Regions from separate parts of the Micromonospora sp. CA-111912 genome, predicted to be linked through region 3. Evidence: riboswitches for the same ligand, from Rfam matches in the RefSeq annotation. Region 3 holds a riboswitch; each other region holds the start of a gene.
The links. A riboswitch is a leader RNA that binds a small molecule or an ion and turns the genes downstream of it on or off. The one in region 3 is predicted to bind cobalamin.
Positions count from the first base shown of each region.

Region 1: another riboswitch for cobalamin. It lies ahead of ACQPZO_RS03245 (ribonucleoside-diphosphate reductase subunit alpha); the one in region 3 lies ahead of bluB (5,6-dimethylbenzimidazole synthase).
Region 2: another riboswitch for cobalamin. It lies ahead of ACQPZO_RS19355 (VWA domain-containing protein); the one in region 3 lies ahead of bluB (5,6-dimethylbenzimidazole synthase).
Region 4: another riboswitch for cobalamin. It lies ahead of ACQPZO_RS19380 (CbtB domain-containing protein); the one in region 3 lies ahead of bluB (5,6-dimethylbenzimidazole synthase).

Region 1 is NZ_CP192007.1:681,355-688,465, reverse strand. Features, by position in the region: gene ACQPZO_RS03245 (ribonucleoside-diphosphate reductase subunit alpha) at 1-1,613, opposite strand, end outside; cobalamin riboswitch at 1,785-2,000, opposite strand; gene ACQPZO_RS03240 (Ig-like domain-containing protein) at 2,306-5,539, shown strand; gene ACQPZO_RS03235 (S8 family serine peptidase) at 5,850-7,103, shown strand.
Region 2 is NZ_CP192007.1:4,653,024-4,660,134, forward strand. Features, by position in the region: gene ACQPZO_RS19330 (sulfite reductase subunit beta) at 1-109, shown strand, start outside; gene ACQPZO_RS19335 (precorrin-8X methylmutase) at 106-771, shown strand; gene ACQPZO_RS19340 (precorrin-2 C(20)-methyltransferase) at 768-2,270, shown strand; gene cobM (precorrin-4 C(11)-methyltransferase) at 2,271-3,026, opposite strand; gene cbiE (precorrin-6y C5,15-methyltransferase (decarboxylating) subunit CbiE) at 3,023-4,231, opposite strand; cobalamin riboswitch at 4,299-4,443, shown strand; gene ACQPZO_RS19355 (VWA domain-containing protein) at 4,490-6,499, shown strand; gene cobO (cob(I)yrinic acid a,c-diamide adenosyltransferase) at 6,499-7,111, shown strand, end outside; partial or broken gene ACQPZO_RS19365 (cobyrinate a,c-diamide synthase) at 7,107-7,111, shown strand, end outside.
Region 3 is NZ_CP192007.1:272,862-279,972, forward strand. Features, by position in the region: gene ACQPZO_RS01305 (dihydrolipoyl dehydrogenase family protein) at 1-1,209, shown strand, start outside; gene ACQPZO_RS01310 (crotonase/enoyl-CoA hydratase family protein) at 1,297-2,064, opposite strand; cobalamin riboswitch at 2,221-2,414, shown strand; gene bluB (5,6-dimethylbenzimidazole synthase) at 2,450-3,094, shown strand; gene ACQPZO_RS01320 (hypothetical protein) at 3,163-3,507, shown strand; gene ACQPZO_RS01325 (Rieske 2Fe-2S domain-containing protein) at 3,680-4,531, shown strand; gene ACQPZO_RS01330 (LysM peptidoglycan-binding domain-containing protein) at 4,568-5,737, opposite strand; gene ACQPZO_RS01335 (hypothetical protein) at 5,754-6,185, opposite strand; gene ACQPZO_RS01340 (TadE/TadG family type IV pilus assembly protein) at 6,182-6,706, opposite strand; gene ACQPZO_RS01345 (TadE/TadG family type IV pilus assembly protein) at 6,703-7,111, opposite strand, start outside.
Region 4 is NZ_CP192007.1:4,660,281-4,667,391, forward strand. Features, by position in the region: partial or broken gene ACQPZO_RS19365 (cobyrinate a,c-diamide synthase) at 1-1,178, shown strand, start outside; gene cobC (Rv2231c family pyridoxal phosphate-dependent protein CobC) at 1,236-2,273, shown strand; gene cobA (uroporphyrinogen-III C-methyltransferase) at 2,264-3,316, shown strand; adenosylcobalamin (AdoCbl) riboswitch at 3,306-3,393, shown strand; gene ACQPZO_RS19380 (CbtB domain-containing protein) at 3,433-3,642, shown strand; gene ACQPZO_RS19385 (CbtA family protein) at 3,745-4,530, shown strand; gene ACQPZO_RS19390 (cobalt-precorrin-6A reductase) at 4,607-5,347, opposite strand; gene ACQPZO_RS19395 (SCO2525 family SAM-dependent methyltransferase) at 5,832-6,626, shown strand; gene ACQPZO_RS19400 (hypothetical protein) at 6,636-7,111, opposite strand, start outside.

The DNA.
Region 1 (7,111 bases), 410 kb from region 3:
GTGGACAGCTCCCGGGCTGCCGGGGAGTCGAACGGCAGCCGCAGGGCGAAGAACACGTCCTGCAGGCCCATCAGGCCGAGGCCGACCGGCCGCCAGCGGGGGTTGCTCGCCGCGGCCTGCGGGGTCGGGTAGAAGTTGATGTCGATGACCCGGTCGAGGAACGTCACGGCGGTGCGGACGGTGGCGCGCAGCCGTTCCCAGTCGATGCCGCCGTCGGCGAGGTGGGCGGCGAGGTTGACCGAGCCGAGGTTGCACACGGCGGTCTCGGCGTCGCTGGACACCTCGACGATCTCGGTGCACAGGTTGGACAGGTGCACCACGTTGCCCGGCTCGGCGGTCTGGTTGCACAACCGGTTCGCGGCGTCCTTGAACGTCATCCACCCGTTGCCGGTCTGTGCGAGGGTCCGCATCATCCGCCCGTACAGCTCCCGCGCCGGCACCTGCCGCACGTACCGGCCCTGCGCCTCGGCCGCCCGGTACGCCGCGTCGAACTCGTCCCCCCACAGGTCCGGCAGCTCCGGCACCACGTCCGGGTCGAACAGCGACCACATCCCGTCGGCCTCCACCCGGCGCATGAACTCGTCCGGGACCCAGTTGGCCAGGTTCAGGTTGTGGGTGCGCCGGGCGTCCTCACCGGTGTTGTCCCGCAGTTGCAGGAACTCCTCGATGTCCGGGTGCCACGGCTCCAGGTAGACGCAGGCCGCGCCCTTGCGCCGGCCGCCCTGGTTGACCGCCGCCACCGAGGCGTCCAGCGTCCGCAGCCACGGCACGATCCCGTTGGACTGCCCGTTGGTGCCCCGGATCAACGCGCCCCGCGACCGGACCCGGGAGAACGCGATGCCGATGCCGCCGGCGAACTTCGACAGGTTCGCCACCTGCGCGTACCGCTGATAGATCGAGTCCAGTTCGTCGCGCGGGGAGTCGACCAGGTAGCAGGAGGACATCTGGGTGTGCCGGGTGCCGGAGTTGAACAACGTCGGCGAACTCGGCAGGTACGCCAGGCTCGACATCAACCGGTAGAACTCGATCACCTCGTCCGGGGCGTGGGACAGGCCGCAGGCCACCCGCAGCAACCAGTACTGCGGGGTCTCCACCACCAGCCGGCTCGTCGGATGGCGCAGCAGGTACCGGTCATGGACCGTGCGCAACCCGAAGTACTCGAACCGCAGGTCACCGTGGGGGTCGACGGCGTCATCGAGCTGCGTGGCGTTGGCGGCGACGAACGCGGCGGTGCCGCCGCCGATGAGGCCCTCGACGTGTCCCCGTCGGATCGCCTCGCTGAACGACCCGATGCCCTGCCTGCGGACCTCCTTGTCGATGTAGCCGGCCAGCAGGCGGGCGGCCAGCCGCGAGTACTGCGGCTCCTCACCGATCATCTCGGCAGCGGTCTGGATGGACAGCCGGTCCAGCTCGGCGGTCGTCGCGCCGTCGTACAGGCCGCTGATCGTCCGTGTCGCCACCCGCAACGGGTCGACGTCGGCGAGGCCGACCGTCCACCGCTCGACCGCTCGGACGATCCTGTTGACATCGACCGGTTCGGTGCCGCCGTCGCGCTTGCGGACGCGCATCTGCGTCCGCCGCGGGCCCGGTAGGGCTGCCTCGTCGGCCGTCATGCCCTCGACCGGGACAACCTCGGTGACTGCCACCACTCACTCCTCGCGGGCTCGAGACCTGATGGCCTTCGGACGCGTGGAGACAGACACCGGCGGACGTCACGCCGGCGGGGCGCGGGTCAGGTGGCGTCGGCCGTCCCACGCGGCCTCGGACCGCCGCCCACCCCGGTATGGGTGCGCGGCGCGCTGGCAGGTCTTCGGACTCGCGGGCGTGACCGGGCTCACCGGTCTTCTACTGGCCGTCGCTTCCCAGGCCGCTGGCGGCCCAGTGCTGATGACGGCGGTCGTTCCCACTCACCGCTGCGGGGCAGTCCCGGATTTCCACCGGGTTCCCTCTTGCCTCGACCGCCCCGGATGAGCGGCCGAACCAGCTACGGTCGACACCATATATAGGGACTACGGCGTTGTCACACCCCACATGTCGAGTCCGGGCGTGTCGGAGACCGGGGCGGTGAAGCCTCGTCGATTTGTTCGGCGCAGCGACCGAGCCGATTGGTGGAGCGGGTCTGGATCCAAGGGCGGCGGACCCGGCCGGTAGGACCGGAACGGATGTCGACCGGTCGGGTTTCCGACGGGCATCCGTACACAAGGGATGGTGACCTCCTACGGTGACTTCCGGCACGCCAGGAAATGGACGTCGCCGGGAATCGACCCGGCGACGCGATTCAGGCGTTTTACAGGGGGTTGTCTCGATGCACGTTCGGAGCCGCGCCATCGCGGGTCTGGTCGCCGGGGCTGTGCTGTTGACAGGCCAACCGGCGGCTGCGGGCACTGTGCAGGGCAGTGCCGCCGACGAGGTCGCGAGCACCAGTGCTCGCGTCGCCACGGGAACGATCGGCGGCGATGCGACGCGCACGGCCGTCCGCACGGCCTCGTCACTGTCGGTGCCGGGACACACCGGGCTGGTTCCCAGCACGCCGCGCAATGACGTACCGAGGATCACCGACGGCGAGATCACCGACATCGAGGTGATCGGCAACCGGGTCTTCATCGCCGGCTCCTTCACCGCGATCGCCAACGTCGGCGGGACGCCGGTGGCGCAGCCGTCGCTGGCTTCTTACAACATCGACACGGGCCTGGTTGACACCGGCTTCCGGCCGACGTTCGACGGATCCGTCGAGGCCGTCGAGGCCTCGCCGGACGGCTCGTCGCTCTACGTCGCCGGCTCGTTCAACACGGTCGGTGGCCTGACGAAGCGCAAGATCGTACGGCTCGACCCGGTCACCGGCGCTCCGATCGCGGCGTTCACCGCGCAGGGGAACGGGCGCGCGACCGCTCTGGCCGTGAGCAACACCGCGGTGTACGTGGGCGGCCAGTTCACGAAGGTGAACAGCGTGAACCGCGGCGGGCTGGTCGCGCTCAACCCGACGACGGGGGCGGTGGACAGCGGGTTCAACCTGCCCCTGACCGGCGGCATCGGCGTCGGCGGCATGCTCACCGTGCAGCAGCTCAAGCTGACGCACAACGGCAGCAGGCTGCTGGTCGTGCACACCGGTCGCCAGATCGCCGGTCAGGACCGCTACGGCGTCGGTCTCGTCGACACCGCCACCAAGGCCCTCCTGCCGTGGCGCACCCGCCTGTGGGAGGACAACCTCTCCTTCGTCGGCGGCATCCAGCGGGTCTTCGCCGGTGACGTCGCGCCGGACGACTCCTACTTCGTCGTCACCAGCGGTTCGGGAGGCGATCGCCCGCCGATCAACGACACGGCGATCGCGTTCCCGGTGACCGGCGCCGACCACGTCGAGCCGATCTGGGTGTCGCGTCACTTCGACAGCATCTACTCGGTCGCCATCACCGAGACGGCCGTGTACGTCGGCGGCCACTTCAGTTGGCAGGAATCGCCGACCTCCAACGTCCCGTGGCCCGGCCTGGACAACGTCGGGTACGGCACGGGTCAGGGCCTGAGCGGCTACGGTCTCGGCGACCAGGTGGTCCGCCGTGACCACCTCGGCGCACTCGACCCGGCCACGGGCACGGCGATCGAGTGGAACCCGGGTTCCAGCTCGTACGAGGGGGAGAAGGCGATGCTGGCCACCCCGCGCGGCCTCTTCGTCGGTGGCGACGGCAACACCAAGGGCGGCCTGTCGGTGGGGCGGGTCGGGTTCTTCGACCTCACCCGGGCACCGGCGCCCTCGCCGGTCGACACGACGGTCGTCACGCCCATCGAGGGGGCGGTCAAGCAGGCCAACGCGCCGTTCGCGCTCGGCGGGCAGGCGACCTCTCCGGCCGGCGTCACCAAGGTCGGGATCGAGATCCAGAACCGGGGTTCCAAGAAGTACCTGCAGGACGACCTCACGACGTGGGGCGCCGCCAACAGCATCAACGCGACGGTCGCAGCGGTGAACTCCGCCTCGACCTCGTGGTCCCTCACCGTGTCGCTGCCCGTCGGCGAATATCAGGTCCAGGCGAAGACGTTCGGCAACAACGGCCAGGCCGATGCCTCGAAGGCCGTCAAGAAGATCGAAACCTTCAGCTTCGACGACCTGCCGCCGACCACGAAGATCACCTCACCGCCCGCCGGCCTGGTCGCCGCTCAGAGCTTCGTCGCGACCGGCACCGCCAGCGACGACAAGGGCGTCAGCGCGATGACGTACTCGTTCCGCAGGTCGGACAACCAGTACCTCCAGGACGACGGGACGGCCGCACCGGTCTACAACACCTTCCGGGGCGAGCCGGACGTCATCGGCGCGTTGTCGACCACCTGGCAGTTCGAGGTGGCCCTCCCCACCGAGGGCGAGTGGAAGATGACGGCCACCGCCATCGACAACGCCGGTCAGGGTGACCTGCGCGGCGACACCCGGGACTGGATCATCTCGGCGACCGGCGTCGCGCCGTCGGTGGCCGTCAGCACCCCCACGCCGATGACGCCGCCCACCGCCGCCGCGCCGATCACCGTCGCGCCGGGCGGCTCGATCACGTTCTCGGGGACCGCCGGCGACGACGGCACCCTGAAGTCGGTCGAGGTCTATTTGCGCAACAACACCACGCGCGAGGCGCTGGCGGCCGACGGCACGTGGGGCGCCGACTCGATCGCGGCGTACCACCGGGTCTCACCGATCAACCTGAATGCCCCGTCGTACAACTGGTCGTACACCACCGTGCCGCTCACGCCCGGCGTGTACGACTTCCGGGTACGGGCCACCGACAACCTGGGCCTGAGCACGACGACCGCCAATCTGGGCCGGCTCACCGTCACCGCCCAGGTGCCCGGTGACGCCTTCCCGAACGGCCTGTTGAACTTCACCGGCGTCGACCAGAACGTCGACCAGTTGCACCTCAACCTGGCCGGCAGCGCGACCGACAACAACGGCGTGCAGAGCATGCGGGTGGCGCTGCGCGACCTGGACACCGGCCGGTACGTACAGCCGAACGGCACCATGGCGGCGAGCTTCGCCACGGTGAACGCCACCCTCGCCTCACCCGGCGCGACGAGCACCACGTTCGCCCTGTCGATCGACCTGCCGACCAAGGGTGAGTACAGCGTCGAGGCGTGGGCCGTCGACACGGCGGGCCAGCAGGACGGTTCGACCTCCGGCGCCACCGCTCGGTACCTCGTGTATCCGGGCGATCTCGACCCACGGCTGGAGCCGAGCCTCACCCCGCAGGACGGCGAGGTCTACCCGGACTCGCGGATCGTGGTCTCCGGACGTGCCGTGGACGATGTCGGGATGCTCCGGGTGGACGTCCAGATCGTCAACGGCGCCGGCCAGGGGATGAACGCCTCCGGTGTGTTCAGCACGCCGTCCGTCCCGGGCAACTTCCCCTGGATCTCGGTCTTCCTCACCAGCCCGGGATCCCCGGGGTCGAACTTCGCGTACACGTCACCGGTGATCCCGGCGGGTGCCTACACCGTCTCGGTCCGGGGGACCGACAACTACGGGCAGCTGCAACAGCCGCCGAAGATCGTCCCCGTGACCGTCAGCTGAACCGATCGGCCGCAGGCCGATCTGCTCCGGGAAGCGCTCCTGCCCCCACAGCGGATCGGTCTGCGGCCCCGTACCGTCGACACGCTCCCGGCCAGGCCGCCACGGCCTGGCCGGCTGCCGTCGCCAGATCTTGATACACACGGAAACAATAATTATCAACCCACGTCAAAAAGACTTCCATCAATCGATGGACGCATTTCCGCCAATCGCCATCAAGCCAACCTCGCAGTACGATCCCGAAAACCGATCAGACCATTCCATCGGCGTCACGAGCACGATGGAATGGCCGGAGCAGAGGGATGGCGCAGAGATGAGACTCCGCCACAGGACGATCTTCACCCACACCCGTCGACCCGGGCTGGCCGCCATGGCCGTCCTCGCCACCACCGCCCTGGCCGCCACCATGCTCGCCGGTCCGGCGTCTTCGGCACCCGCTGCGGAGCCGACGTCAGGTGCGATCGGCGAGATCCTGGGCGCCGGCAGTGCGACGGCGGTTCCCGGCAGCTACATCGTGACGCTCAAGGAGAGCGCGGTCGGCAGCCGATCCACGGTGTCCAGCGCGGTCAGCGGCCTGGCCGGCCGGTACGGCGTGAGCCCGGACCAGGTCTGGGGCGACGCCCTGGACGGCTTCTCCATGCGGGCGTCGGAGGCGGTCGCCCGCCGGCTGGCCGCCGACCCGGCGGTGGCCCAGGTGGAGCAGGACCGGTTGACCATGTTGGCCACCACGCAACTGAACGCGCCGTGGAACCTGGACCGGATCGACGCACCGCTTGGGCTCAACGGCGCCTACAGTTACGTCAGCCAGGGCACCGGAGTCAGGGCGTACATCGTCGACTCCGGGATCTACATCGGGCACCAGGATTTCGGCGGTCAGGCGATCTACGGCGTTGACGCGGTCGACGGCGTGTTGCCGGCGGACGACTGCACCGGGCACGGCACCCATGCCGCCGGCACCGTCGGCGGGACGACGCACGGGGTGGCCAAGGACGTTGTGCTGGTCGCGGTCAAGGTGTTCGACTGCGTCCTGCCCAGCACCCTGGCGATCCTGATCAGCGGCATCAACTGGATGATCGGCGACCACCTGGCAGGGCAGCCCGCCGTCGCGAACATCGGGGTCCAGTCCACCCCCAGCACCGCGCTCAACAACGCGGTGGCCAGCGCCGTCGCCGACGGCATCACCGTGACGGTCCCCGCTGGCAACTCGAACGCCAACGCCTGCAACTTCTCACCCGCGTCGGTGCCGACCGTGCTGACCGTGGCCGCGACGCAGTCCAACGACAGCCGGGCCAGCTTCTCCAACTACGGCCCCTGCGTGGACATCTTCGCCGCCGGCGTGGGCATCAGGTCCGCCTGGATCGGCTCGCCCTCGGCGGTACAGATGATGACCGGCACCTCACACGCGGCACCGCACGTGGCCGGGGCGGCGGCCCGGGTGCTGAGCAACTACCCGACGTGGACACCGGCCCAGGTGGCGAGCTACCTGTTCGGCGTCGCCAACGTAGCGGTGGGCAACCCGGGCACCGGTTCGCCCAACCGGCTCCTCCACCTGTCTCCCACGTTCTGATCCGTCGC
Region 2 (7,111 bases), 2.9 Mb from region 3:
CGGCCGGGTGGATGCTCGCTTCATGGACCAGGTCCGCGCCCTCGGTGCCGGCGACCTCGTCGTCACGCCACGGCGCACCCTGCTCGTCCCCGATCTGGAGAATGCATGACTTTCGCCCCACCGACGCGCCGCTACGACTACGTCACCGACGGCGCGGTGATCTACGCCGACTCGTTCGCCACCATCCGCGCCGAGGCCGACCTGACGCGCGTCCCGGCCGACGCCGAGAAGGTCGCGGTGCGGATGATCCACGCGTGCGGGCAGACCGACCTGACGCGGGACCTGGTGATCCATCCCGGTCTCGTGACGGCGGCCCGGGCGGCGCTCGATGCGGGAGCGCCGATCCTGACGGACGCGCACATGGTCGCCGCCGGCGTCACCCGCGCCCGGCTGCCCCGCGACAACGAGGTCCGCTGCTTCCTGCGCGAGCCCGAGGTCCCGGCGCTCGCCCGCGCGTGGGGCACGACCCGGTCCGCGGCGGCGGTGTCTCTGTGGGCCGAGCACGTCGAGGGTGCCGTCGTCGCGTTCGGCAACGCCCCCACGGCCCTGTTCCACCTGCTGGAGATGCTGCGTGACGGCGCACCGCGACCGGCCGCGATCATCGGCACGCCGGTGGGTTTCATCGGTGCGGCCGAGTCCAAGCAGGCACTCATCGACCTCGCCGCCGACGCACCCGGGCTCGACGTGCCGTATCTCGTGGTGACCGGGCGTCGCGGCGGCTCGGCGCTGGCCGCCTCGGCGCTCAACGCCCTGGCCCAGGAGGCAGAGTGAGCGGCCGGCTGTTCGGCGTCGGGGTCGGCCCGGGGGATCCCGAGCTCGTCACGCTGAAGGCCGCCCGGCTGATCGGCGCGGCGGACGTCGTCGCCTACCATCAGGGGGTCGGCAAGCAGTCCAACGCGCGCCGCATCGCCGCCGACCTACTCCCGGACGGCGTGATCGAGGAGGCGCTCGTCTACCCGGTGACGACGCAGACCACCGACCACCCGGGCGGGTACGCCGGCGCGATGGCGGACTTCTACGCCGAGTGCGGCGACCGGCTCCGCGCGCACCTGAGGGCGGGCCGCGACGTCGTCGTGCTGGCCGAGGGCGACCCGATGCTCTACGGCTCGTTCATGTACCTGCACGACCGGCTCGCGGACGAGTTCGAGACGCAGGTCGTCGCAGGCGTACCCGCCTTCGCGGCCGCCACGGCCACGACCGCCCTGCCCCTGGTCCGGCAGACCGACGTGCTGACCGTGCTGCCCGGCACGCTTCCCGAGCCGGAGCTGGCCCGGCGCCTCGCCGACACCGACGGCGCCGTGATCATGAAGCTCGGCCGCACGTTCGCCAAGGTCCGCTCGGCGCTCGAACAGGCCGGACGCGTCGAGGGGTCCTGGTACGTCGAGCGGGCGTCGATGGACGCCCAGCGCGTGCTCCCGGTCGCCGACGTGGACCCCGAGACGGTGCCGTACTTCTCGATCGTCCTGGTCCCCGGCGACACCCGTCCCGGTGTGGCGCGCTACGACCGCTCGGTGAGTGAGGTCACCGAGCCCGTCGCCGGTGCCGAAGTCGTCGTCGTGGGCCTCGGTCCCGGTCCCGACCAGTGGCTCTCCCCCGAGGCGTCGCAAGTGCTCGCGGAGGTCGGCCACGTCCTCGGCTACGGACCGTACGTCCAGCGCGTCCCGCAGCGCCCGGGCCTGGTGCGTCACGCGTCCGGCAACACCGTCGAGGTGGACCGGGCCCGCGAGGCGCTCGAGCTGGCGCTCGCCGGTGAGCGCGTCGCGGTCGTCTCCGGCGGCGACGCGGGCATCTTCGGTATGGCGTCAGCGGTGTTCGAGGCCGCGGAGGACCCACGCTACGCGGACGTCGCCGTGCGCGTCGTGCCCGGAATCTCGGCCGTCCAAGCGGTCGCGGCGCGCGCCGGCGCCCCCATCGGCGCTGACTTCGCGGTGCTGAGCCTGTCGGACCGGCTCAAGCCCTGGGACGTCGTGGTGAAGCGACTGCGCGCCGTCGCCGAGGCGGACCTCGTGCTCGCCCTCTACAACCCGCGCTCGCGCTCGCGTACCGAGCAGGTCGCGCAGGCCCGAGCAACGCTGCTGGAGCACAAGTCACCCGAGACCGTCGTAGTCGTGGGTCGCGACGTCGGCCGCGCCGGGGAGAGCCTCACCGTGACGACGCTGGGCGAGCTCGACCCCGAGACCATCGACATGAAGTGCCTGCTGCTCGTCGGCGCCTCGTCGACGCGGGTCACCGCGGCCGGCCGCGTCTGGAGCCCGCGCTTCGTCGCCTAGTCAGCCGCGGGCGCGACGTTCGCGGCTGGCCGCGTACAGGAACGACTCACCGCCGCGGACGCCGGGAGCCAGCGCGGGGCCGACCAGGATGACCGCGGCCTGGCGCAGGCCCGCGGCCTCGACCTGCTCGCCGATGTCGGCCAGTGTGCCGCGCAGGACGAGCTCATCCGGCTGCGTCGCCTTGGACACGACGACGACCGGGCACCCGTCGCCGTAGTACTCGGCCAGCTCGGCGGCCAGCTCGCGGCTGCGAGTGATGGCCAAATGCAGGGCCAGGGTCGCGCCGGTCGCGGCGAACGCGGCGAGCTGCTCCCCCGGCGGCATGACCGTGGAACGGGCCTGAGCGCGGGTGAGCACGACCGACTGGGCGAGCTCGGGGACGGTCAGCTCGGCGCCGACGATCGCCGCGGCAGCCGCGTAGGCGGGCACACCGGGAGTGACGTCCCACGGGACCTGCGCCGCGTCGAGCCGGCGCGCCTGCTCGTGTACCGCGGAGTACAGCGACGGGTCGCCCGAGCACAGCCGCACGACCTCCAGCCCGTCGGCGTGCGCCCGCACCAGGTGGGCGGTGATCTCGTCCAGGTCAAGGTGCTGGGTGTCGACCAGTCGGGCGTCGTCGCGGCAGTGGCCGAGCACGTCGGCGTCGAGGTAGGTGCCCGCATACAGGCACACGTCCGCAACCTCGAGCAGGCGAACCGCGCGCAGCGTGAGCAGGTCGGCGGCGCCGGGTCCGGCCCCGACGAAATGGACGGTCATGACTCTCCCTTGGTGACGGTCCACTGGCTGACGGCACGCGCGGGCGTCCAGCCGGTGAAGCCGCCGAGCGGCTCGGCGCGCTCGACGTGCAGGCGGACGAGCTCGCCGCCATGGCGACGGTACCGCTCGAGCAGCACCGCCTCGGTCTCGGCCGTGACGCCGTGGACGACGAGCCGGCCACCGGCGCCAAGCGCGTCCCAGCACGCTTCGAGCACGCCGGGGACGGTCGCTCCACCGCCGACGAACACCGCGTCGGGGCGCTCGAGACCGGCCAGGGCGTCGGGCGCCGAGCCCTCGACGAGACGCAGGCCGGGAACGCCGAGCGTGGCGGCGTTGCGACGCACGAGCGCGGCGCGGTCGGCGCGGGACTCGATCGCGATCGTCCGCGCCGTCGGCCAGGCACGCATCCACTCCACGCCGATCGAGCCGCTACCGGCGCCGACGTCCCACAGCAGGTGACCGGGGGCGGGCGCGAGCCGGGCCAGGGCGCTGGCACGCAGGTCGCGCTTGGTGATCTGCCCGGCGTGCTCGAACGCGTCGTCGGGAAGCACCCCGCCCGCGGCCCAGCCCGGTCCGGTGCCGCGGATCTCGGCCGCCAGGACGTTCAGCCGGGGCACATCCACGACGTCCCACGAAGCCGCGGTCGACTCGGCACGCGACTCACTCGCGGCGCCGAGGTCGCCGAGCACGGTAAGCCTGGACTCTCCCCAGCCGAGTCCGGTGAGCAGCGCGGCGACGGCGGCAGGCGTCGTCTCGTCGCTGGAGAGCACGAGCAGCCGCCGCCCGGGTGCGAGCGCGGGGACGACGAGGTGCACGTCGCGGCCGACCAGGCTCACCGTCGTGACGGACTCCGCCGGCCACCCGAGACGTGCTCGAGCGAGCGCCACGGAGGAGACCGCGGGCACGATCGTCACCCGTTCCGGGCCCAGGATGTCCAGCAGCGTCGTGCCGACGCCCGACACGAGCGGGTCGCCCGACGCCAGCACGACGACGGGCCTGCGCGCGGCGCCCAGCAGGCCCGGCAGGTTCTCACGCAGCGGCGACGGCCACGCGACACGCTGCTGGCCATAGACCGGCGGCACCGCATCGAGGTGCCGGGCTCCGCCGAGCAGCGTCGCAGCCCCGTGCACCAGCGTCCGAGACGGCTCCGGCAAGCCCGCCCAGCCGTCGGCCCCGAGCCCGACAACGGTCACGTGCGCCTCCATGGGTTGCACCCTAGCCCGGTCCGCCCAGGCGCCGGACCGCTGTCTGGGCCGTCAGGACGGCGTCTAGGGTGATGCGAAGGTTCGAGGTGCCCCACGGCCGATGGCCACGGGGAGAATCTGGGAAGCCGGTGAGAATCCGGCACAGGGCCCGCTGCGGTGACTCAGGCACAGACCTGGGAAGTCCGAAGACCGGCCTCGATCCGAGCCGCGACGCGTCCGCGTCGTGGACGGTCATGGCAGATTGAGCGGGAGCCCTACATGCCAGCGCAGTACCCCTTTTGTGCCGTCGTCGGCTCCGACGACATGACTCTCGCCCTCACCCTGGTCGCGATCGACCCGCTCATCGGCGGCGTCCTGGTCCGTGGGGAGAAAGGCACCGCCAAGACCACCACCGTGCGCGGCCTCGCCGAGGTGCTGCCGCCGGTACGGACGTATGCGGGCGACCGGTTCTCGGTCGACCCGGACGATGCCCTGGCGGTCTGCCCCGACGGGCCCATCGACGCCTCCACGCCCGTCGTCGAGCGGCCGGTGCGGCTCGTCGAGCTGCCCGTCGGTGCGAGCGACGACCGGGTGACGGGCTCCCTCAAACTCGACGCGGCGCTGCGCGACGGCGTAGTGGCGTTCGAGCCGGGCCTGCTCGCCCGAGCCCACCGTGGCCTGCTCTACGTCGACGAGGTCAACCTGCTGCACGACCACCTCGTCGATCTGCTGCTCGACGCAGCGGCGACCGGCCGGGTCAGCGTGGAGCGCGACGGCTTCTCAGTCGAGCACGCCTCCCGGTTCGTGCTGATCGGCACGATGAACCCCGAGGAGGGCGAGCTGCGCCCGCAGCTGCTCGACCGGTTCGGCCTGACCGTCGAGGTCGCCGCACCGCGCGACCCCTCCCTGCGGGTGGAGGTCGTGCGTCGCCGGCTGGCGTTCGACGCCGACCCGGAGGGCTTCACCGCACGCTGGGCCGACGAGCAGGACGCCCTGCGTGCGCGGCTGGCGGCGGCGCGGCGGCTCGTGCCGGACGTCGTGCTCGACGACCAGACGCTGACGACCATCGCCGAGGTGTGCGCCGCGTTCGACGTCGACGGCCTGCGCGCGGACCTCGTCACCGCCCGCACCGCCGCGGCGCACGCCGCCTGGCAGGGACGCACGTACGTGACCCGCGAGGACGTCCGCGTCGCCGCCCGTCTCGCGTTGCCGCACCGCCGGCGCCGCAACCCGTTCGACGAGCCCGGCCTGGACGAGGACCGGCTCGACGACCTGCTGGGCAACGACGACCCGCACCCCGGACCGGACGGGCCCGACGACGGCCCCGGTGGTCCCGGCGGCGGGCCGCCGGACGACGCCCCGCAGGACGGCCGGTCCCCGGACGTCCACGACTCACACGCCGGAGGATCGCCCGCGCCGGACAACGCGCCGCAGCCTGCCGTTGCCGGATCGGTCGCGTCCGCCGGCGAGCCGGCACGCGCCCGCCTGCTCGTCGTACGGGGCACCGGCGAAGGCCAGGCCGGCCGCCGGTCCCGGGCCCGCACGCCTCAGGGCCGGGTGGTCGGGCAGCAGCGCGGTTCGTCCGTCGCCAGCCGCCTGCACCTGCCGGGCACCATCACCGAGGCGGCGCCGCACCAGCGTTCCCGTGGCGGCCTGGTCGAGGGCCGCGGTCTCGTCTTCGCCCCGGGCGACCTGCGCCGCGCAGAAACCGTCGGGCGGGAGTCGAACCTCGTCCTGCTGTGCGTCGACGCGTCCGGCTCGATGGCCGCGCGACGTCGCATGGAGCAGGTCAAGACCGCCGTGCTCGCGCTGCTGCTGGACGCCTACCGCCGCCGGGACAAGGTCGCGCTGGTGACGTTCCGCCAGCGCACCGCCGACCTGGCCCTGCCGCCGACCGGGTCCGTCGATGTCGCCTCCCGGCGCCTGGCCGACCTGCCGGCCGGCGGGCGTACGCCGCTCGCCGAGGGCCTGGAGCGCTCCACGGAGGTGCTGCGCCGCGAGGCGCTGCGCGACCCGTCCCGCCGGCCGCTGCTGGTCGTGGTGACCGACGGCCGTGCGACCTTCGGGCCGGACGCGCTCGGTCGTGCCCACCGCGCCGCGGCGCACCTGGCCGCTACCGGCGTGCAGAGCGTCGTGGTCGACTGCGAGACCGGACGGTTCCGGCTCGGCCTTGCCGCGCAGCTGGCCGCAACCCTGCAGGCCGAGCACGTGCCGCTCGGTGAGGTGACCGCCGAAAAGCTCACCAGCGTCGTCCACACGGCGACCGCGCCGCGCGAGGGGGTGGCCTGATGCCGCAGGGCAAGCCGCTGGTCGTCCCGGACGACGGCATCACCACCCGGGCACGACGCAACCGTCCGCTGCTGATGGTCCACACCGGCAACGGCAAGGGCAAGTCGACCGCGGCCTTCGGCCTGGCGATACGCGCCTGGAACCAGGGTTGGGACATCGGGGTCTTCCAGTTCGTCAAGTCGGCCAAGTGGCGCATCGGGGAGCAGACGGTGCTCGAACGACTCGGCCGCCTGCACGAGGAGACCGGCGAGGGCGGGCCCGTCGAGTGGCACAAGATGGGCTCGGGGTGGTCCTGGAGCCGCAAGGGCGGCACCGAGGCAGACCATGCCGCTGACGCCGCCGAGGGCTGGGCGGAGGTGAAGCGGCGCATCCAGGCCGAGCGGCACCAGCTGTACGTCCTGGACGAGTTCACCTACCCGATGCAGTGGGGCTGGGTCGACGTCGACGACGTCGTGGAAACACTCGCCAACCGTCCTGGCCGCCAGCACGTCGTCGTCACCGGCCGCCGCGCCGACCCCCGCCTCGTCGCGGCGGCCGACCTGGTGACCGAGATGCTGCACGTCAAGCACCCGATGGACGTCGGCCAGAAGGGTCAGCGAGGCATCGAGTGGT
Region 3 (7,111 bases):
TGGGCGCCGGTGGCGAAGCGGATCCGCGCGGAGGCCACCGACACCTGGGACGACCGGGTCGCAGTGGAACGGTTCACCGGCAAGGGCGGCCGGTTCGTGCGCGGCAGCGGCCGGCTCGACGGCCCCGGCCGGGTACGCGTCGGCGACCAGGTCTTCCAGGCCCGGCACGGGATCGTGCTCGGCACCGGCACCCGGCCCTCCGTGCCACCGATCGCCGGGCTCGCCGACACCCCGTACTGGACGAACCACCAGGCCGTCGAGGTCGAGGAGCTGCCTGGGTCGCTGCTCGTGCTCGGCGGCGGCGCGATCGGGCTGGAGCTGGCCCAGGTCTTCGCCCGGTTCGGGGTGGCGGTGACAGTGGTCGAGGCGGCGGACCGGGTGCTCGCCGTCGAGGAGCCCGAGGCGTCCGAGGTGGCCGCCGCAGCGTTGCGCGCGGACGGGGTGCGGATCTCCACCGGGGTGAAGGCCGAACGGGTCGACCACGACGGGCGGGCGTTCACCCTGGGCGCGGCCGGTGGCGTCGAACTCACCGCCGAGAAGCTGCTGGTGGTGACCGGCCGGCGGGCGCACCTCGACGAGCTGGGGCTGGACGGCGTCGGGGTGGACCCGTCCCAGCGGTACCTCGCCGTCGACGACCGGATGCGTGCCGCCGAGGGCCTCTGGGCGGTCGGCGACCTGACCGGCGAGGGCGCGTTCACCCACATCGCCATGTACCAGGCGGCCATCGTGGTCGCCGACGTGCTCGACCACGTCCGGCGGGCGCGGTCCGGCCCGGACGCCAGCGGCACCGCCAGCGCGGTCGGCGGCGCGGCGAGCACGGCGGGAGCCGGGATCGCCGGCGGCGTGCCGCACGCCGACTACCGGGCGCTGCCCCGGGTCACCTTCACCGACCCCGAGGTGGGCGCGGTCGGGCTGACCGAGCGGCAGGCCCGCGAGCGCGGCATCAACGTGCAGGTCGGCGTGAGTCAGCTCGGCTCGTCCACCCGGGGCTGGATCCACCGGGCCGACGGACTGATCAAGCTGGTCGCCGACGCCGACCGGGGCGTCCTGGTCGGCGCGACCTCGGTCGGCCCGGCCGGCGGCGAGGTGCTGTCGGGCCTGGTGGTGGCGGTGCACGCGGCGGTCCCGCTGACCCAGCTCCGGAACATGATCTACGCGTATCCGACGTTCCACCGCGCCATCGAGGACGCCCTGCGCAACCTGAGGTAGGCCGCCGCCGGTTCCCTGATCGTCCGACGCGCACGGGTCGTGCCGGGTGCGGTGCGGACGGTCAGGGGGCGGGTGCGGTGCGGACGGTCAGGGAGCCGCGGGTGCGCCGTGCCGGCCGGCGCCCGCGGCGAAGCGGGCCGCACCCGCCGCCGCGTCGGCCGCCAGCGACTCCGCGCCGTGGGCCAGCTCGACCGCGAAGGCCTCCGGCTCGGTCAGGTTGGCGCCGGCCAGCACCGCCGCCCGGTCGTTGCGCAGGCAGGTCTGCGGGTGGCGGGCGATCCCGGCGGCCAGCCGCTCGGCCTCCACCCGGGCCTCACCCGGCGCGACCAGCCGGTTCACCAGACCCATCGCGTACGCCTCCTCGGCCGGCACCGGTCGGCCGGTGAGGATCAGGTCCATCGCCCGGCTCTCGCCGATCAGCCTGGGCAGCCGGAAGGTCCCCCCGTCGACCAGCGGCACCCCCCAGCGCCGGCAGAAGACCCCGAGCACCGCGTCGGACTCGGCCACCCGCAGGTCGCACCAGAGGGCCAGTTCCAGCCCGCCGGCCACGGCGTACCCGGAGATCGCCGCGATCACCGGCTTGGACAGTCGCATCCGTGTCGGGCCCATCGGACCGTCGCCGTCGGGCTCGACCCGGTTGCCGCCGGGGGTGCCGATCGCCTTTAGGTCCGCCCCGGCGCAGAACGTCCCGCCCGCCCCCCAGAGCACGGCCACCGCCGCCTCCGGGTCGGCGTCGAAGGTGCGGAACGCGTCGGCCAGGGCCCGGGCGGTCAACCCGTCGACGGCGTTGCGGGCCGCCGGCCGATCCAGGATCACCGTGGTCACGGCCCCGGCGCTTTCGACCCGTACCCCCATCGGCGTCCCTCCCGGTCGGACGGCTCGACCCTCGGCCGTGCCCTCGGGGCGGTGGCGGCCACCCCCGACATCGACCGTAGTGGCCCGCCCGTCCCGACGGCGCACGGGCGGAGCCGGGCCGGCCGCCACCGGACGGCGCGCTAGCATCGGCGGCGGCACGATCATGCGAGGTGTCCCGCAGTTGCGGGGAGAATCGGGAAGCCGGTGGGAACCCGGCACGGGCCCGCCGCGGTGACCGGGGAGCCGCCGTCCACGCGCGTCACGCGCAGCCACTGGCCGCACGGCTGGGAAGGCGGACGGTCGGGCGTCGATCCGGGAGTCCGAAGACCGACCTCGCGTCTGGTGCTCACCCACAGGGTGGGCCGAGCGCAGCGGGAGCCTGCCTGTGGACATGTACGACGCCATCCACCGCCGCCGGGATGTCCGGGCCGAGTTCACCGGGGGGCCGGTGCCGACGGACACCCTGCACCGGATCCTCGACGCGGCACACGCCGCGCCCAGCGTCGGCTACTCGCAGCCGTGGGACTTCGTCCTGGTCCGGGACGCGGGGACCCGCAGCCGGTTCCACGAGCACGTACGGGCCGAACGGGACACGTTCGCCGCCACCCTCGACGGCGAGGCGGCCGAGCGGTTTTCCCGGATCAAGATCGACGGAGTGCTGGAGTCGACCCTGTCGATCGTGGTCACCTACGACCCGACACGGGGTGGCCCGGGCGTCCTCGGGCGGCACGCCATCGCCGACGCCGGGCTCTACTCGGTTTGCCTGGCCATCCAGAACCTGTGGCTCGCCGCCACCGCCGAAGGGCTCGGCGTCGGCTGGGTCTCCTTCTTCCGGGAGCCGTTCCTGGCCGGGCTGCTCGGCATCCCGGACGGCATCCGGCCGGTGGCGTGGCTCTGCCTCGGACCGGTCACCCACCTGGCGACCGTGCCGGACCTGGAACGGCACGGGTGGCGGCGGAAGCGACCCCTCGCCGAGGCGGTGCACCACGACCGTTGGGCGGCAACCGACCGGCGAACGGATGATTCATGAACCTCGATTACTGAGATAGCGTGACGTTCACTCTAAGTCCTTGACCCGCTACGCTCGGGAGGATCTTCATGCGTGCCACCGTCAGGGTCCTGCTCGCCTCCGTTCTCACCACCCTCGGCCTGACCGCCATCGTCGCCACCCCGGCCCTGGCCAGCGCCCCCGCGCCCTTCTGCGAGTCCGGCGCGTCGCAGTTCTACTGCGACGCCACCAGCACCGGCACGACGACCTGGACGGTCACCTGGTACTCCGGCAGCGTTGGTACCTTCACGACCGCCGGACCGACCCTCTTCGCCGGCTGCCCCTTCTCCAACATCGGCCTGCCGGTGCGGGTCAGCTACAGCTACTTCGACGGCAGCACCACCCAGTACAGCGACACCGGTAGGTTCACCTGCCGCAGCGGCCCCTGGCAGTAGCCGCGCAGCCGGCCCGGTCCGGCGGCGAGGGCTCCCGTCGCCGCCCGGGCAGGTGACGTGCGGGTGCGGCGGCGGTGCCGGCCGCGTCCCCGGACTGCCGGTCGACACCTACGGCGGCAGGCTCGTCACCGCCGACCGGTTTGCGACCGCTTCTGCCGGGAAGTCGGACGGGATGCGGGCACTCTTGACGAGAATCGAACAGAATTCGGCGCTGGACCGGGTCGGGGACCGGTTGCAGCGCGCCGTCCAGGCCACCATCCGCCCGCAGCGGGTACGCGACCTGCTGCACGGCGTCTTCCTCGGGCATCCGCTGCACCCGGCGCTGGTGCAGGTGCCGGTGGGCGCCTGGATCAGCGCCGCCGTGCTGGACCTCATGCCCGGTCAGCGTCGGGCGGCCACCACGCTGGTCGGGCTGGGCACGGTCGGCGCCCTCCCGGCGGCGGTCGCCGGGCTGAACGACTGGGCGGCCCTCACCCGGGACCAGCGCCGGGTCGGTCTGGTGCACGCCGCCTCCAACACCGTCGGCCTGGCCCTGTACGCGGGCTCGCTGGCCGCCCGGCTGAGTGGGCGGCACGGGACCGGGCGGGCGCTGGCGTACCTCGGGCTGACCGCGGCGAGCGCGGGGGCGTACGTCGGGGGGCACCTGGCGTACAAGCAGGGTGCCCAGGTCAACCAGAGCGTGTCCGAGCTGCACCGGATCAGCGAGGGCTGGCACCCGCTGGCAGACCTGGCCGGGCTGCCGCAGCGGAAGCTGGTCACCCGCGAGGTGGACGACGTCTCGGTCATCCTCTACCGGCACGGCGACGAGGTCACCGTGATGCTGGAGCACTGCCCGCACCAGGGCGGTCCGCTCGGCGAGGGCGAGGTCGCCGAGATCGACGGGCACGCCTGCGTGGTCTGCCCGTGGCACGGCAGCGCGTTCCGGCTCAACGGCGGCGAGGTCATGCACGGGCCGTCCGGGAACGACCAGCAGATCCTGCCGACCCGGGTGGTCGACGGGGTGTTGCAGGCCCGGCTGCCCTGAGCGTTCCCGCGCCGGCCGTCGACCCGCTCTCCGGCGTCAGTTCCGGCGGTGCCGACCGGAGACCAGGGCCCGCGCGCCGGCAGCGGCCCGGGCGATGCCCGGCCGGCGGCGCAGCCCGAGGACCGCGCCGATCTGCGCCCCGACGATGCTGGCCACGGCGAGCACCGCCGAGACCGCGAGCGGACGGTTCACCTGGTCCTCCTCGCTCGCCCGGGACGCCCCGGCGGCCATCGCCGGCTGCGGCCCGGAGGGCGGCTGGGCCACCTGCTGACTGCTGCGGGTCGACTCGGCCGACGGCTGGGCGGCCGACGGCGCGGGTGCCGGGCGGCTGGCCTGCGGCGTCGCGGGTGGCGTCGCCGGGGTCGCCGGAGCTTCGGCGGCCGGCGGGGTGGCCGGGGTCGCCGGCGGGGGAGTGACCGCGCCGCCGGGGGCGGGGGCCGTGGGCCGGACCACCAGCCGGCCGGTGGCGTGCGTACGGGCCCCGGCGTCGCCCGCGCCGTCGGGCAGCCTGATGAGCTGCCCCGGGCGGATCCGGTCCGGGTCGTGCAGCCGGTTCAGTTTCGCCACGTCCCGGTACCGGTCGAAGTCGTCGAGGTAGCGCTCGGCGACCTCGCCCAGGTAGTCGCCCTTCGCCACCCGGTACACCGTCGGCTCCACCGGCTCGGGTAGCTGGGCCGCCGTGGTGACCACGACCGGCGGCGCCGTCGGCGCGCCGACCGGGAGCGTCGCGGTCACCGGGCGCGCCGCCGGCACCGCCGCGGCGACGGCCGGCTGTGCCCCCGTCGGGTACGGGCCGGCCAGCACCGTCGCCGCGCTGGCCGCAGCCGGGCTCGCCGCGATGATCAGGGCCACCGACCCGACCAGCGCCGCTGCGGCCCGCTGCTGCCGGCTGATCCCGGGCAGCCGGGGTGCCGGCCGGCGCAGCGACTGCGCGCCCAACTCCACGAGCACAGAGAAGGCGAAGGTGGCCCAGCCGAACCAGCCGACCAGGGCCAGCGCCCGCAGGAACAGTTGGCCGTCGTCCCGGCTGGTCAGCGTGACGCCGATCTCGGCGAGGGTGGGTACGTGGTCGGGGAGCGGGTTGCCGGCGAACGCGATCAGCGCCACCGGCCCCCCGACCAGCACCGCGATCAGCACGACCAGCGCGCCGAACCCGGTGAGGACCTGTCCGGTCCGCCGTGCGGCGGAGCGACCCGGTGCGGCCATGGCGTTCCTTCCCTTCCTACGGGTCCTCGGTGAGGGCCCGCGCGGTGGCCTCACCGGAGACGGTGACGGTGTTGCCGAAGCCGAAGAAGCCGAGCATGTACCGGTCGTAGGTGACCGTGACGTGCACCCGGACGAGGGTCTCCCCGCCGACGACCGGGAACTCGACGGAGGAGGCGGTCACGTCCGCCGCGGCGAGGTAGCTGTTCACCGCGGCCCTGGCGGCCACCTGGTCGATCACCTTGGGCCCGCCCTCGATGGCCTTCGCCCGGTCGATGGCCTGCCCGCCGGTCCGGGCCGCCTCCGCGGCCAGGTTGTCGGCCCGCTGCATGGACCTCAGCTGACCGGCGCCGTCGAAGGCCAGCCCGATGATCGCGAGGACGCCGATCATCCCCGCCGCGAGGAACAGGCTGACCCGGCCGTCGTCGCCGCGGAGCCGGCGGGCGGTCACGACCTGCTCCGGTAGCGGTCCAGCGGGGAGGTGAAGGCGGCCGAGATCGTCCGGTTGGTCGGCATCGCCGGCAGCAGCGACAGGTCGATGTCGGCGAAGGAGACCGTGCAGGCCACCCGCACGGTGACGGCGGCGGGCTCGCCGGGATCGCTGGCGAAGGCCTCGTCGAAGCTGACCGCATCGCCGTCGACCGAGCCGCTGAAGGTGAGCGTCGGCTCGCCGGCGCAGTTCGCCCGCTGCCAGTCGAGCTGGTTGCTCGCGGCGGCCAGGGCCTGCTGCCGGGCGGTGGTGGCGTTCCGGGAGATGGAGGCGGCCCGGGCGGCATCGTGCGCCGCCGACTCGATCGCCTCCTGGGCGATCGCCGTACGCCCGGCCACGCCGGCCAGCACGAGCAGCGCGAGGAACGCCGGGGCGAGCACGGCCACCTCGACGGCGACCGAACCGCGTTCGTCTCGCCGCGGTCGGCGCCGGAGTCGGCGTCGGTCGCCGGCCGGCACGTCACGTCTGCGCACGCCGCTCATCCCGTCGTCCACCGTTCGACCGTGCCGTGGGCGGTCTGCCGCACCGGGAAGCTCACCCAGGGGACGACCGACAGGGCGGTGCCGGTCACCGTGCAGGTCACCTCGGTGGCGGCCGTCACGCAGTCGGGCCCCGGCGAGTCCCAGCCGACCAGCCAGTCACCGGCCGAGGTGAGGAAGTCGGTCGCCCGCTGTTCCCCGGCGCCGTCGGGAGCCTGAAGGACGCGCTGGGCGTTGACCGCGCTCTGCGCGGCGTTCAGCGCGGTGGCCCGGGCGACGAACCAGGCGGCGGCCTGGATCGAGGCGAAGAGCAGCACCAGGATCGCCGGCATCACGACGGCCAGCTCCACCGGGTTGGCGCCCCGCTCGGCCGGGCCGTCGGCGAGTCTCCGCCGCGCCCCGGCCAGC
Region 4 (7,111 bases), 2.8 Mb from region 3:
ACGCGCTGGCCACCGGGCGTCCGGGCCGCAACCTCGACCCGCACCTGACCGACCCCTCGCTCGTGGTCCCGCTGCTGCTGCACGGCGCCCAGGGCGCGGACGTCGCGGTCGTCGAGGGGGTCATGGGCCTGTTCGACGGCCGCATCGGCGGCGACGGGTTCGCCTCCACCGCCCACGTCGCGACGCTCACCCAGACGCCGATCGTCCTGGTCGTGGACGTCTCGCACGCCGCGCGCAGCGTAGGGGCAGTCGTGCACGGGATGGCGACGTTCCAGCCCGGCGTCACGATCGCGGGTGTCGTGCTCAACAAAGCCGGCTCCCCCCGCCACGCTGCCGAGGCGGCACGCGCGGTGGAGTCCGCCGGCGTCCCCGTGCTCGGGATCCTGCAGCGCGACCATGGGGTCAGCGCGCCTTCGCGCCACCTCGGGCTCGTCCCCGCAGCCGAGCGCGACGAGGCCGCCGCCTCGCTGGACAGGCTGGCCGAGCAGGTCGCCCGCCACGTCGACCTGGACGCCGTGCTGGAGGTGGCGCACACCGCGCCCGACCTCGACGCCGAGCCGTGGGACCCGGCCGCGCACGTCCGACCCTCCGGCACCGGGTCCCCGATCATCGCGGTCGCGGCCGGGCGTGCGTTCACCTTCCGGTACGCCGAGACGACCGAGCTGCTGCAGGCGGCGGGCTGCACCGTCGTGCCGTTCGACCCGGCCCGGGACGAGCGGCTTCCCGCCGGGACGCGCGGTCTGTATCTCGGCGGGGGTTTCCCCGAGGTGCACGCGGCCGCGCTGAGCACCAACAGGGCGCTGCGCGACGAGCTGCGTCAGGCCGTCCTCGACGGCGTCCCGACGGTGGCCGAGTGCGCCGGACTGCTGTACCTGTGCCGTTCCGTCGACGGGCACCCCATGGTCGGGGCGCTCGACGCCGACGCGGTCATGACGCCCCGGCTCACCCTCGCGTACCGCCGGGCCGAACTCGGCTCGGACCAGCTCCTCGGCGCACGCGGGACCGGTGCCACGGCGCACGAATTCCACCGCACCATGGTCACTCCCGTGCACGGCGAGCGTCCCGCGTGGACGTTGGAGGGCGGCGACGTCGGGTTCGCGGGCCGGACGCTCAGCGCGTCCTATCTGCACGTGCACTGGGCCGGGCACCCGTGCCTGGCCCAGTCGTTCGCGGACGCGGTGCACCAGGCGGACGCGATCGCGGCACCTGGTGCGCCACGAACGCACGCCGTCGCCGTGCCACTGGTCCCCGAACCGCCTGCGGCCCCGTTGCGCCACCACGGCGACCTGGAGCTGTCCGCCGGCCTGCTGGACCTGGCGGTCGACGTCAGTCGCCTGCCCCGCCCGGAGTGGCTCGAGCGGGCGCTGCGCGACGGAATCGCGGCCTCCGATACCTACCCCGAAGCCACCGCGGCCCACGTCGCTGTGGCGCGTCGCCACGGTCGTGACGAGTCCGAGGTCCTCGTCACGGCCGGCACCGCCGAGGCGTTCTTCCTGCTCGCCCGAGCACGGCCTTGGCGACGCCCGGTCGTCGTGCACCCTCAGTTCACCGAGCCCGACGTCGCGCTACGCGCCGCGGGCCACACCGTCACCCATGTCCTGTGCCGGACCGAGGACGACTTCGCCCTCGACCCCGGTGCTGTCCCTGACGACGCGGACCTCGTCGTGGTCGGCAACCCCGCCGACCCGACCGGGCACCTGCACGCCGCCGCGACCCTGCGCGCCCTGTGCCGCCCCGGGCGCGTTGTCGTCGTGGACGAGACGTTCATGGACTTCGTGCCGGGTGAGCCGCAGACGCTCACCTCGCACCGGCTACCCGGGCTGGTCGTGGTGCGAAGCCTGACCGAGCTGTGGTCGATTCCCGGCATCCGCGCCGGGTACGTCGTGGGCGACGCCGCCGTGGTCGCCGACCTCCGAACCCAGCAACCGGCCTGGTCGGTCGGCACCCCGGCGCTGCATGCCGTCGTCGCGACCACCGGGCCGCAGGCCGAGGCCGAGGCGGGGCGCCGGGCCGCGCTGTGCGTGCGGCAGCGGCGCACGCTCGTGGACGGGCTGAGCGAGCTCGGCCTCACGGTCGCGGAGTCCCACGCCCCGTTCGTCCTCGCCCGGCTGGGCTCCGGGGCGCACGCGCGCCTCAGGGACGCGGGCGTGGCCGTACGCCGGGCCGACACCTTCCCCGGTCTCGACGGCTCGTGGGCGCGCATCGCCGTCCGCGAGCCGGCCGCCACCCGCCATCTGCTCACCACGTTGGGACTCACCGTCACATGGAGCTGAACGTCACCGGTCGCAGCGTGCTCGTCCTCGACGGGGGCCCACGCGCCATTGCCACGGTCGCTGCGCTGCTGCGTGAGGGTGCAGCTGTCACTGTCGCAGCGCCGACCGTGTGCGCCGCGCTGGAGGACCTCGCCCTGCGTCGGCGCCTGACCTGGGTCACGGCACCCGTGGACGAGGGCTGCTTCGATGTCGTGCTGCGGGCCGTCACGCCCCGGACGGCTGACGCACCCGCCCGGACGGACCGGGCCGGTCACGTCACGCTGGTCGGCGCCGGCCCCGGGGACCCCGGTCTGGTCACCGTCGCCGGACGTGCGGCCATCGAACAGGCCGACGTGATCATCGCCGACCGGCTCGCGCCGTGGGAGGCGCTGGCGTGGGCCCGCCCGGAGGCCGAGGTCGTCGACGTCGCGAAGATCCCCTACGGGCGGAGCACCAGCCAGGAGGAGATCAACCGTCTCCTCGTGACGCACGCACGCGCTGGGCGTCACGTCGTGCGGCTCAAGGGCGGCGACTCCTACGTGTTCGGCCGCGGCTTCGAGGAGGTTGCTGCGTGCGCCGACGCCGGGGTCGCCACCACCGTGGTGCCCGGCGTGACGTCCAGCGTCGCGGGCCCCGAGCTCGCCGGCATTCCGGTCACCCACCGCGGACTCGTCCAGGGCTTCACCGTCGTCTCCGGCCACGTGCCGCCGGGCCACCCCGATTCGTCGATCGACTACCCGGCCCTCGCACGCTCCGGCACCACGATCGTGGTGCTCATGGGCGTGCGTACCCTTCCTGCCATCGTCGAAGCGCTCATCGCCGCCGAGCTGGACGAGGGCACGCCGTGCGCGGTCGTGGCGGACGCCAGCCTGGCCAGCCAGCAGGTCGTCCGCAGCACCCTCGCCCACATCGTCGCCGACACCGCCGCGGCCGGCATCGGCGCCCCTGCCGTCGCGGTCATCGGTCACGTGGCCGCGCTCGAGCCGCGTCCTGCGTGGGCGGTCATGACAGCCGCCACACCGTTTCCCCGCCCGATACCTGCTATGGTCGTCCCACCTTGCTGAAGGAAGCCGGTGCGATCCCGGCGCAGTCGCGCTACTGTGACGCCGCTTGCGGCGAAGCCAGACCCTCCAGCCAGGTGAACATTCATCGACGGGACGCAGATTTCCCAAGGAGTGTCATGTCTCAGGCAACCACGGCCGTTCCGGCCGCTGTCCCCAGCATCCCCGTGCGCGAGCTCGCCCCCTGGGCCCTGTTCTTCTCGCTGCTCACCGCCGTCGTTCTGTTCTTCGTGGGCGCCGAGCAGGGAGCATTCTCCGTCTTCGAGGGCACCGCCGTGCACGAGTTGGTTCACGACGCACGGCACGTCTTGGGCTACCCCTGCCACTGACGCTCGCGCGTCGGGCGCCCGGTCGGCCGGATTCACCTTCTCTCGCTCCCGGTCCTGCCGGCGGCTCGCGCTGCCCGCGGCCGGCTCTCGAACGGACCCCTGATGGCCCCTCGTACCTTCCTCGTGCACGGCCTGCTGGCTGGCCTCATCGCCGGCTTCGCGGCCTTCCTCGTCGCCTACGTCGTCGCTGAGCCCCAGGTCGACACCGCCATCGCCCTGGAGGAGGCGGGCTCGGCCGAAGACGGGCACACGCACGACGACGCGACCGCCGAGCAACCCCACAGCCACGGTGAGGAGGCCCAGGTCTCCCGCGAAACGCAGTCGACCTGGGGCCTGGCAACCGGCACCATCCTGATGGGCGCCGTCCTCGGCGGCGCCACGGCGCTCGCTGCCGCGTTCGCCGTCGGGCGCCTGGGCAGGCTCTCCGCACGAGCCTCCACCGCGGTGGTGGCCGGCGTCGGCTTCGTCGCCACGGCGCTGGTGCCGTTCTTCAAGTACCCCGCCACGCCGCCGGCGGTGGGCTCGGGCGACACGATCGGCGAACGGACCGCCCTGTACTTCGGATTCTGGGCGCTGAGCCTCGTCGCGGCGATCGGCGCCGTGCTCCTGGCCCGGCGGGTCCTGCCCCAGCTTGGCGCGTACGCCGCGGTGCTGGTCGGTGCCGCCGCATACCTCGTCGTGGTCGTGGTCGCCGGCGCCGTCCTGCCGACGGTCAACGAGGTCGGCAACTTCCCGGCCGACACGCTCTGGTACTTCCGCCGCTCGTCGATCATGACCCTGGCCGCGACGTGGACCGTCCTCGGCTTCGTGCTCACCGGCCTGGTCGGACGCGACGCGGACCGAGCCACCGAGCGGCTGCGCCGCCAGGAACTGGCCGCCACGCTCTGAGCCGCCCCGGACCGCAGCCGCGCACCACCCGTCGCGCGGCTGCGGTCAGCGCGGCTGCGGTCCGGGGCGGCTGCGGTCAGCGTGCCGGCAGCGCCTGCACCCAGGCCAGCGCGGCGTCGACGTCGCGGACGACCCGCACACCGCCCGACGGGCCGGCTCGGCGGACGACGACCACCGGCATCGCCCGCTCGGCGGCGACCTCGAGCTTCGCGACGGTGTGGTCACCGCCGGAGTCCTTCGTCACCAGGACGTCCGCGTCTGCCATCACCTGCCGTTCGTGTTCGATCGTGTACGGTCCACGGCTGCGCAGCAGCATCCAGGAGGCCGGCAGGCGGAGGTCCGGCTCGTCCACCACGCGCACGAGGCACGCGTGGCGGCGCAGCGGCTCGACGAAACGCCCGAGCGACTGCCGCCCGACGGTGAGGAACGGCCGTTCCCCCAGCCCTGCCGCCACGCGAGCGGCCTCGTCGTGGTCGCCGACCCAGTGCCAGCCGGACGCCTCAGGCCGGCCAGCCCAGCCGGGCCGCTCCAGGCGGAGCAGCGGAACGCCGACCGCCGGGCACGCCGCAGCCGCGTTGGCGCTGATCCTTTCCGCGAACGGGTGTGTCGCGTCGACGACGGCATCCACCCCAGCGCCCTCCAGGTACGTCGTCAGCCCTTCGATCCCACCGAAGCCACCGACACGCACCTGTCCGACCGGCAGCCGCGGACGCACGACACGTCCCGCGAGCGAGGTCACGACTTCGGCACCGTCCTCGACGAGCGCGGCCGCCAGCGCGCGGGCCTCCCCCGTCCCGCCAAGCACGAGGACCCTCACGCGTGGGGTCCGATCGCAGGGACTGCGGGAACGCCTTGCTCGGCCAGGCCCAGCAACGCGTCGACGTCGAGGTGCTTCTTGCCTGCGTCAGAGGCCGTGCCCGCCACCAGGGACCGGGCGGTACGGCGAGCCTGTGCGTCCACCGCTCCAGTATCGCTTCTCGTCTGCCCGTCGGACCGGCGGGCTCGAACTCCCCGAGCCGTCCGTGGCCGCAGCGAACGCGACCGGCCGGCCGGAGGAACGGCAGGCGGGGACGGGTCATGGCATCTCCCAGAGGGATCATGGTGGGTGCCGCGATTCTGTCCGCGCCGTCGTGCGGCGCCAATATCGATGGCCATTGCTGGCGGAGGCGCTTCGTCGATCGCCGGAGTTGCCGCGGTGCCGCTACTTGCGAGCCACCACCACCTCCGCTACACAGGGGTCAGTAGGGGAAGCGCCGCAACGACGACCAGTGTGATCCACCAACATGGATGGAGGCGCCTCGATGGCGTTGATCCCGGCGGCTGGCGGCGGTTGTGGCGAGTCGTCGACGCCCGCACCATCGATCCGGTCTCCGAGGCCGGCCAATTCTGATGTCGAGTGGGACAACTTCGACCCCCAGGCATACGTCCGGCACAACTACGCGGTGCTGCGTGCCGACGATCGTGAACTCCTCCGCCGGACCAGGGACTTCTTCGCTGAGACGACGCTCTCCGACGCGTGCTGTGTCGACGTCGGCTCGGGGGCGAACCTCTACCCGGCGCTGTCGCTGCTGCCGATCGCGCGCACGCTCGACCTGTGTGAATGGTCGGCGTCGAACGTGCGCTGGCTGAGCACGCAGATCGCCGGCTACGACGAGCTCTGGGACCCGTACTGGCAGGTGTGCGCGGAGCACCCGGCGTACTCGGCGGTGACCGATCCACGGGGCCGGCTGGCTCAGGTGGGCCGGGTGCTGCGGGCCAGTGTCTTCGACCTGCCCAGGCGTGCCTGGGACGCCGGCACGATGTTCTTCGTGGCCTGCTCCATATCGGCCGACCAGGCGGAAGCCGAGCACGCCATCGGCAGCTTCCTGCACGCGCTGCGGCCCGGCTCGCCCTTCGTCGTGGCGGTCATGCTCGGTTCCCGCGGCTACCACGTCGGCGAGCGCCTGTTCCCGGCCGTGGCGCTGCAGCGCGCCGAGGTGGTGGCCAGCATCGCGACCAGCGCGTACGACCTGGACGTCCACGAGGTCCGGCCCCGGACGCCGCTGCGGGACGGATATCTGAGCATGCTGCTGGCCACCGGCCGCAGCCGCGGTTAGGGCATCGCGTCAGTCTCCGGCGATCGTCCGGCGGGCACCGGTGGGCCAGAGGATCGTAATCGGGACACCCTGCTGCCGCGCCCAGTCGACGGTCCGGTCGGTCGCCGCCGCGTGGCAGCCCGGGTCACCGTCCCAGATCGCCACGAGTCGCTGCACCCGTCGCACCAGCTCCCGGTTGGCGGCCACGTAGGCGGCCGTGCCGGAGCGGTCGTAGCCGGGGTGGACGACCGCTGCCGCCCGAGCGAGCAGCTCGTCGAAGGTCGCTCGGTTCTCCGGGGCGATCACGGCGGTGCGGTAGTCGCGGGCGGGCAGGATCACCTCGTACGTGCCGCCCATGTCCAGGAGCGTGCGCGCGAAGACCTGGTCGGCGCCGGCGGCCAGGCAGGTGACGCCGTGCACCGGGCGGTCGCTGATCCGGCGCAACTCGGCGCGGAGCGCGTCGGCGACGAGCAACTCGGTGTCGCGGGTCAGGTTGATGTGCCCGG